DNA from 2 places in the Escherichia sp. E4742 genome. Region 1 is predicted to be linked to the other one. Evidence: predicted binding sites of a transcription regulator. Region 1 holds the regulator's gene; the other holds the start of a gene.
The links. Region 1 encodes LexA, which represses DNA repair genes until DNA is damaged. Its sites were predicted from a motif close to TNCTGTATGTACATACAGNA; they were not measured.
Positions count from the first base shown of each region.

Region 1 (4,242 bases):
ACCGCTTCGATGGGATCGATAGATTCACGCCAGTCTGGTACATGCTGGTTAAGGTAGGTCATCAACGGCATTGGTTCACCGAAGTTGACATAGCCCTGACCGAGATTACGCAGCTTGCTTAAACCGCGCAGCATCTGCAGCAGGCTCTCTTTCTCTTTCGTCGCGCCGCGCAGTTCTTTGGCGTAAGTACCCACTTCCATGACGTGCTCATAACCGATGTAGATCGGAATCAGCGTAATCGGACGTGTACCGCCACGCAGCATCGCCTGAATGGTCATCGACAGCGTACCGGTTTTCGGGTCCAGCAAACGGCCTGTACGCGAACGACCGCCTTCCACAAAGTACTCGACGGAATAACCACGGCTGAACAGTTCGCCGAGATACTCACGGAAAACCGTAGAATAGAGCTTATTGCCTTTAAACGTGCGGCGAATAAAGAACGCACCCAGACGGCGGAAAATCGGCCCGGCAGGCCAGAAGTTCAGGTTGATCCCGGCGGCGATATGCGGTGGCACCAGCCCCTGGTGATACAGCACGTAAGAAAGCAGCAGGTAGTCCATGTGGCTACGGTGGCATGGCACATACACCAGCTCATGACCGTCGTGGGCCAGCTGACGAACGCGTTCGGCATTATGGACGTTGATGCCCTGATAAAGCCGGTTCCAGGTGAAGCCCAGAATACGGTCAGTCAGGCGGATCATCTCGTAAGAGAAATTCGCCGCAATCTCTTCCATCAGCGCAATCGCGTTCTGCTGCGCTTTTTCATGGGAGATTTTTTTGCTGCGTGCTTCATCTTCTACCGCTTTGGCAATGGCGCGGGAGGCGAGCAGCTTGTTAAACAGATCCTGACGAGCAGGCAGACGTGGACCCACGGCAGCCAGACGTTGACGGGCAAAGTGCATGCGCGCCACGCGTGCCAGTTTCTGAGCGATAGTTTTATCCGTGCCGTGTTCATCCGCCATACGGCGCAGCGAAACTGACGGAGAGAAACGCACAAAACTGTCGCGACCGAGCCATAGCACGGCGAAAAATTTCTGTACGCCGTTGAGCATGCGCAGTGGCGGGTTAACCTCACCTTTTTCACGCCCTGGCGCACGACCAAACATCACCGATACAGGCACCATCTGCACATCCAGATTTGGGTTGCTACGGTGCAGATCGAGATAGTCGTGGAACAGCTTAATAGACTCTTCTTTCGGCGTGTAATAGGTGAAAACACGCGGCCCGCCATGAATAAACACATAGCGCGGCAGTAGCGTACCGTCTACCTCCAGCGGCTCTAATGGATCAGGCAGGTCATGCGCCAGGCACTGGGCGCGCAACGTCAGCAAATCCGCTTTTGAGTTGTACGGTAAAACGTACATAATTGGACGAGAGGTATCGAGCCCCAATTCCGGGGCAGGATCTGCCGGAATAGACTTGCTTTTTACCAGGATGCTTAATGGTAAATTCAGTAATTTGTAGTAAATTCGTGGCCAGCCGGACATAAACGATGTAAAGCCTCTGGTTAATAATGCAAATGCGCGGGAAGGATAGCAGAAAGTCATGGGAAATTCTGTGGTATCCGCTCATGTTTCGCGCGGCGCTACGCTACCGGAATCATCGGATTCAACGGTACACTGATATTGACGCTCATAATGTAAAAAGGTTCTTTCAATGGCCAATAATACCACTGGATTCACTCGAATTATCAAAGCCGCTGGCTATTCCTGGAAAGGTTTACGTGCTGCATGGATCAACGAAGCGGCATTCCGTCAGGAAGGCGTGGCGGTATTGTTGGCGGTGGTCATCGCCTGCTGGCTGGATGTGGACGCGATTACCCGCGTGCTGCTTATTAGCTCCGTCATGTTGGTGATGATTGTGGAAATTCTCAATAGCGCCATCGAAGCGGTGGTTGATCGAATTGGCTCTGAATACCACGAGCTTTCCGGGCGGGCAAAAGATATGGGGTCCGCTGCGGTGCTGATCGCCATTATCGTCGCCGTGATTACCTGGGTCATTCTGTTATGGTCACATTTTGGATAACCCTTCCAGAATTCGATAAATCTCTGGTTTATTGTGTAGTTTATGGTTCCAAAATCGCCTTTTGCTGTATATACTCACAGCATAACTGTATATACACCCAGGGGGCGGAATGAAAGCGTTAACGGCCAGGCAACAAGAGGTGTTTGATCTCATTCGTGATCACATCAGCCAGACAGGTATGCCGCCGACGCGTGCGGAAATCGCGCAGCGTTTGGGGTTCCGTTCCCCAAACGCGGCTGAAGAACATCTGAAGGCGCTGGCACGCAAAGGCGTGATTGAAATTGTTTCCGGCGCATCGCGCGGGATTCGTCTGTTGCAGGAAGAGGAAGAAGGGTTGCCGTTGGTGGGCCGTGTGGCTGCCGGTGAACCGCTTCTGGCGCAGCAGCATATTGAAGGTCATTATCAGGTCGATCCTTCCTTGTTCAAGCCGAATGCTGATTTCCTGCTGCGCGTCAGCGGAATGTCGATGAAAGATATCGGCATTATGGACGGCGACTTGCTGGCAGTGCATAAAACCCAGGATGTGCGTAATGGTCAGGTCGTTGTCGCGCGTATAGATGACGAAGTTACCGTTAAGCGTCTGAAAAAACAGGGTAATAAAGTCGAACTTCTGCCAGAAAATAGCGAGTTTAAACCAATTGTCGTTGACCTTCGTCAGCAGAGCTTCAGCATTGAAGGGCTGGCGGTTGGTGTTATTCGCAACGGCGACTGGCTGTAATCTATCTCTGATACCGCGATGCCGCCTGGCATCGCGGTTTGTTTTTAATCTCTCTTCATCAGGCTTGTCTGCATGGCATTCCTCACTTCATCTGATAAAGCACTCTGGCATCTGGCTTTACCCATGATTTTCTCCAATATCACCGTTCCCTTGCTGGGACTGGTTGATACGGCGGTCATTGGTCATCTTGATAGTCCGGTTTATCTGGGCGGCGTGGCGGTTGGCGCAACGGCGACAAGTTTTCTCTTTATGCTGTTGCTGTTTTTGCGTATGAGCACTACCGGGCTTACTGCACAGGCTTATGGTGCCAAAAATCCTCAGGCATTGGCGCGTGCGCTGGTGCAGCCGTTGCTGTTGGCACTGGGGGCCGGAGCGTTGATTGCGTTACTGCGTACGCCGATTATCGAGCTGGCGCTGCATATTGTTGGTGGTAGCGAAGCTGTTCTGGAACAGGCGCGGCGCTTTCTTGAAATTCGCTGGTTAAGCGCACCGGCGTCGCTGGCGAATCTGGTGCTGCTCGGCTGGTTGCTCGGCGTGCAATATGCCCGCGCGCCAGTGATTTTGTTAGTGGTTGGCAATATCCTCAACATTGTGCTGGATGTCTGGCTGGTGATGGGGCTGCATATGAACGTGCAGGGCGCGGCGCTGGCGACGGTTATTGCGGAATATGCAACATTGCTGATTGGTCTGCTCATGGTGCGTAAAATCCTCATACTACGTGGTATCTCCGGCGAAATGCTGAAAACAGCCTGGCGTGGAAACTTCCGTCGCTTGCTGGCGCTTAACCGCGACATTATGCTGCGCTCACTGCTGCTACAACTCTGTTTTGGCGCAATAACGGTTCTTGGTGCGCGACTGGGGAGCGATATTATTGCCGTCAACGCGGTCCTGATGACGCTACTCACCTTTACTGCCTATGCGCTGGATGGTTTTGCCTACGCGGTTGAAGCCCACTCCGGTCAGGCGTATGGTGCGCGCGACGGTAGCCAGTTACTGGATGTCTGGCGCGCAGCGTGCCGCCAGTCGGGGATCGTGGCATTGTTGTTTTCGGTGGTTTATTTGCTGGCGGGTGAACATATCATCGCGTTGCTAACGTCGTTAACGCAGATCCAGAATCTGGCCGATCGCTACCTAATCTGGCAGGTTATTTTACCGCTGGTGGGAGTCTGGTGTTATCTGCTGGACGGTATGTTTATTGGCGCAACGCGCGCTGCCGAAATGCGCAATAGTATGGCGGTGGCCGCCGCAGGTTTTGCGCTGACGCTCCTTACGCTGCCGTGGTTGGGTAACCATGGTTTATGGCTGGCGTTAACCGTCTTTCTGGCGCTGCGCGGGCTTTCACTGGCGGTTATCTGGCGTCGTCACTGGCGTAATGGAACCTGGTTTTCAGCAACATGACGGTTAAAAGTTCTGAATAAATAATCCTAAGCCAAATTCCTGACTACACTTAATCCCACGTTCAGAAGAAAAGTGAGCGTACACTCATTCACCACCTAACG
Region 1 is NZ_CP040443.1:2,485,365-2,489,606, forward strand. It holds gene plsB (glycerol-3-phosphate 1-O-acyltransferase PlsB) at 1-1,487, opposite strand, end outside; gene dgkA (diacylglycerol kinase) at 1,657-2,025, shown strand; gene lexA (transcriptional repressor LexA) at 2,135-2,743, shown strand; gene dinF (MATE family efflux transporter DinF) at 2,816-4,141, shown strand.

Region 2 (4,242 bases), 540 kb from region 1:
TTGCTGATACCTTCAGCGGCGATATCACCGGTATAAGGGGCCAACAGTTCAGCAGGGTCGAACTCTGCCAGATCTGCCAGCGCAACGAAATTCTGTACCACCTGAATATCGCCCTGCACTTCCAGCTCACCGCTACGAATTAGTGCGGCAAGCTGCTGGCGGTCACGAAGTTTCGGCAACACGCTGGCGTAAGCGATAACGGTGCAATCAGCATCGCCAGACCATTCGCCCAGCACATCGACCTGGCGTTCACTAAACACCAGAATTAGCGACGTCGAAAAGCCTTTTACCTCCACGCGCAATACTTTACCCAGCAGACGCGAGCGGGCTGTTTTCAGCGCGGGTGAGCGATACAGGAAAGTGTTGAGCAGACTTTCAATTCCTGCCGTCACTAAAGGTTTAAAAGGCATAGTCGTACTCCTGTCAGAATTTATAACCACGATGCAGCGCCACAACGCCAGCCGTCAGGTTGTAATAATCGACACTTTCGAATCCGGCATCCTGCATCATGGCTTTCAGCGTATCCTGATCGGGATGCATACGGATGGATTCGGCCAGATAGCGGTAGCTGTCGGCATCGTTCGCCACCAGCGAACCAATACGTGGCAGCACATGGAAGGAGTAAGCGTCATAGGCTTTGCTTAACGGTTCGATAATCGGCTTCGAGAACTCAAGCACCAGCAGGCGGCCGCCCGGTTTCAGCACGCGATACATCGAACGCAGTGCTTTATCTTTGTCGGTAACGTTGCGCAGACCAAACGAAATGGTGATGCAGTCAAAGGTGTTATCCGGGAACGGCAGCGCCTCGGCGTTCGCCTGAACATACTCAACGTTGCCAATCACACCGATATTACGCAGTTTCTCGCGCCCCATTTTGAGCATGGATTCATTGATATCGGCGAGGACCACTTTGCCAGTCTCACCGACCAGGCGGGAGAATTTTGCCGTCAGGTCACCGGTGCCGCCAGCCAGATCCAGCACGGTCTGCCCACGGCGTACGCCGCTGCAATCGATCGTGAATCGCTTCCACAAACGATGAATACCAAATGACATCAAATCATTCATGACATCATATTTCGATGCCACGGAATGGAAAACGTGGGCGACCATATCTGCTTTTTGTTCTTTCGCGACGGTCTGAAAACCAAAGTGCGTCGTTTCTTGTGACTTATCCACCATCTCAATGCCTGCTCATCAAAAAATTGTTCCAGAAGTGTAACAGATTGGGCGTCGATGCCCTAGATTTCTACCCGGCGTAACTACCCCCAATGGGCTAGCGCGACTGCTGATTATATTCATCATCGCGTTGATAAGCTTCATCATTCGGCTGCCCTGGAACCGACCGCAGTCGATACTCTTCATCCTGGCTCACCGCCTGTTCAGCCAAGTCCGGATTAATCTCGCGTTTAATTTCTACCCCTAAACCGCGAAACGCTTCTGCCTGCGCCAGCACATTTCCGCGACCTGAAGAGAGTTTTTTCATCGCCTGGCGATAGTTATCCTGCGCTTTGTCCAGACTTTGACCAATCGCGGACATATCATCAATAAACAGACGCATCTTGTCGTACAGCTTGCTGGCACGATCGGCGATTTGCTGGGCGTTACGGCTTTGATGCTCATAACGCCACAGGTTGGCGATAGTACGCAACGCCACCAGCAGCGTGGTGGGGCTAACCAGCATGATGTTGTTCTTTAACGCTTCGGTGATCAGCTCCGGCTGGCGATCAAGCGCCAGTAAAAACGCTGGCTCAACGGGGATAAACATCAGCACGTAATCCAGCGTTCGTAGCCCCGGCAGCTGTTGATAGTCTTTGCGCCCAAGCAAGCGGATGTGATTACGTACCGAAGCAATATGCTCCTGCAATGCGCTTTCACGTGTGTAGTCGTCTTCCGCGTTGAAGTAGCGTTCATAGGCGACCAGCGTCATTTTTGCATCGATCACCACATCTTTCCCCTGCGGTAGCCGCACGATGACATCCGGCTGCATCCGCGAGCGAGCGTCATTTTCAATGCTTACCTGGGTTTCGTATTCATACCCTTCACGCAGTCCGGAAGCCTCCAGCACCCGCGTCAGTACCACTTCGCCCCAGTTCCCCTGGGTTTTGTTATCACCTTTCAGCGCGCGCGTCAGGTTGATCGCTTCCTGGGCCATTTGCGCGTTGAGTTGCTGTAGATTACGAATTTCGTGGGTCAGGGTATGGCGTTCTTGTGCTTCTTTACCAAAGCTGTCCTGTACCTGTCGGCGAAAACCATCCAGTTGTTCACGCAGCGGCGATAGCAGGTTGTTCAGACTCTGGCGATTTTGTTCATCTACACGGCGATTACTGTGCTCAAAAATACGGTTGGCGAGGTTTTCAAACTGCTCGCTCAAGCGCTGCTCGCTGTTAATCATCTGGCGAATTTTATCGTCAGCATGTTGCTGTGCAGCTTCCATCCGCGTGGTTACTTCACGCAGATCTGCCTCCAGCGAGGTGTTAATACTTTGCAGACTACGCACTTCGTTATTGAGCAATTCACACTCTGCACGCCAGTGCTCACTTTGGGTAATTTGTTGTTTTGCCGCACTTAACTCCGCGACCATCTCTTCACGTTCGGCTAATTGCTCGGCTTTTTGCTGCGCATGTTGATAACTGGCAAACAGCCAACCGATGGCCACACTGACCAGCCCAATAATGGCATAAACAATGATTGAGAAATCCACAAAGCCTCCTGACGCAACAACTTACCCGCACAAAATAGAATTGTGCTGTACAAACGTCCAGTTTGAAAGGTATTTCCTGCGAGGCGCTACGCAAAACAATCGTTTATTTTGCTTATTTTATCCCACAATATGAGACTAAGTTTATATTGTGGGACGAATCACCTTTTCCCCACTTTATTCTGTGAAACACTCGGCAATATCATCAGGAGACACCTATGGCAGAAACCTCTTCAACCACCGCTGGCGCACAAACATTATTACGCGGACTGGCGGTTATTAATGCCGTTTATAACGGTTGCCATGACCTGAAAAGTATCGGCGAGTTCACCGGCACGACGCGGAGTACAACCCATCGTTTAGTCTCTGTTTTGGTGGAGCAACGCTATCTGCGCCATGTCCCAACTCAGGGCTACCAACTGGGCGCCAAACTGATCGAACTCGGTGCCAGAGCGCTGGAAAGCACTTCATTGTATGAAGTTGCACAGCCCGTTTTGCAGCGTCTGGCCCGTTACACCCTGGACACCGTGCATCTGGGTATCGTTGAAAGCAACGAAGTGCTGTATCTGGAGAAGATCAACGGTCAGCGCGGGCTGGAGATGCGCTCACGTCCTGGGCATCGCATGCCTCTGGCGGTTACGGGAATCGGTAAGGCGTTGATCCTCAACCGAACAGAAGAAGAGTGGCGCACACTATTTTTGACTTGTGGTGATGAAACAAAACTGGGCGCATTTATACAAAACATGCGCCGTTATGCCGCCAGTGGTTTTGCTTTTGATCTGGAAGAGAACGAGCCCACTATCCGTTGCATTGCAGCGCCGATTTACAACGCCCGGAATGAAATTGTGGCGGCCATTTCTGTCGCCAGTACCACCACGTATATGTCGCTGGTGCGCCTGGAAGAACTGGCACCTTACGTCAAATCCTGTGCAGAAGAGATCTCCGCTGAACTGGGCTGGGGTAAGCATGTCCGCAAAGATAATTAAACCATGATTAAAGGAAACGGCTAATGTCGGGAAATACCTCATTTATTGCCCTGGATTGGGGAACATCATCGCTTCGGGCATGGCGTTTTGGCGACTCATCAGATCCACAAGAAAAACGTGAATTCCCCTGGGGAATCATGAAATTACCCTCCCAGGCAGCAACACGTGAGGACGCTTTCCACGATACATTTTTGCGTGTCTGTGGAGACTGGCTGGCACAAACCTCATGCCCGGTTCTGGCTTGCGGCATGATTGGCAGTGCGCAAGGGTGGCAACCAGCAGCTTATTTACCTTGCCCGGTCACTCTCGATGGACTGGCGAAGCAACTGACGCCGGTTATCCACCAACAGCAGACAATGCTGCACATTATTCCTGGCGTGATTAAAGAAGGTGAAATGCCCGAAGTGATGCGTGGCGAAGAGACACAAATCTTCGGTGCTATCGCAATGGAACCTGCCCTGCAAGACGCAATCCGTAGGGGTGTGCCGGTGCTGATTGGCTTACCTGGCACACATGCGAAATGGGCGGTGGTTGAAAACAACACCATTACCGATTTCC
Region 2 is NZ_CP040443.1:1,943,871-1,948,112, forward strand. It holds gene ubiJ (ubiquinone biosynthesis protein UbiJ) at 1-410, opposite strand, end outside; gene ubiE (bifunctional demethylmenaquinone methyltransferase/2-methoxy-6-polyprenyl-1,4-benzoquinol methylase UbiE) at 424-1,179, opposite strand; gene rmuC (DNA recombination protein RmuC) at 1,274-2,701, opposite strand; gene FEM44_RS09450 (IclR family transcriptional regulator) at 2,917-3,684, shown strand; gene FEM44_RS09455 (2-dehydro-3-deoxygalactonokinase) at 3,708-4,242, shown strand, end outside.
Region 2: rmuC (DNA recombination protein RmuC) is a predicted target of LexA. The motif match lies at 2,745-2,764, and genes of this name have one in related genera.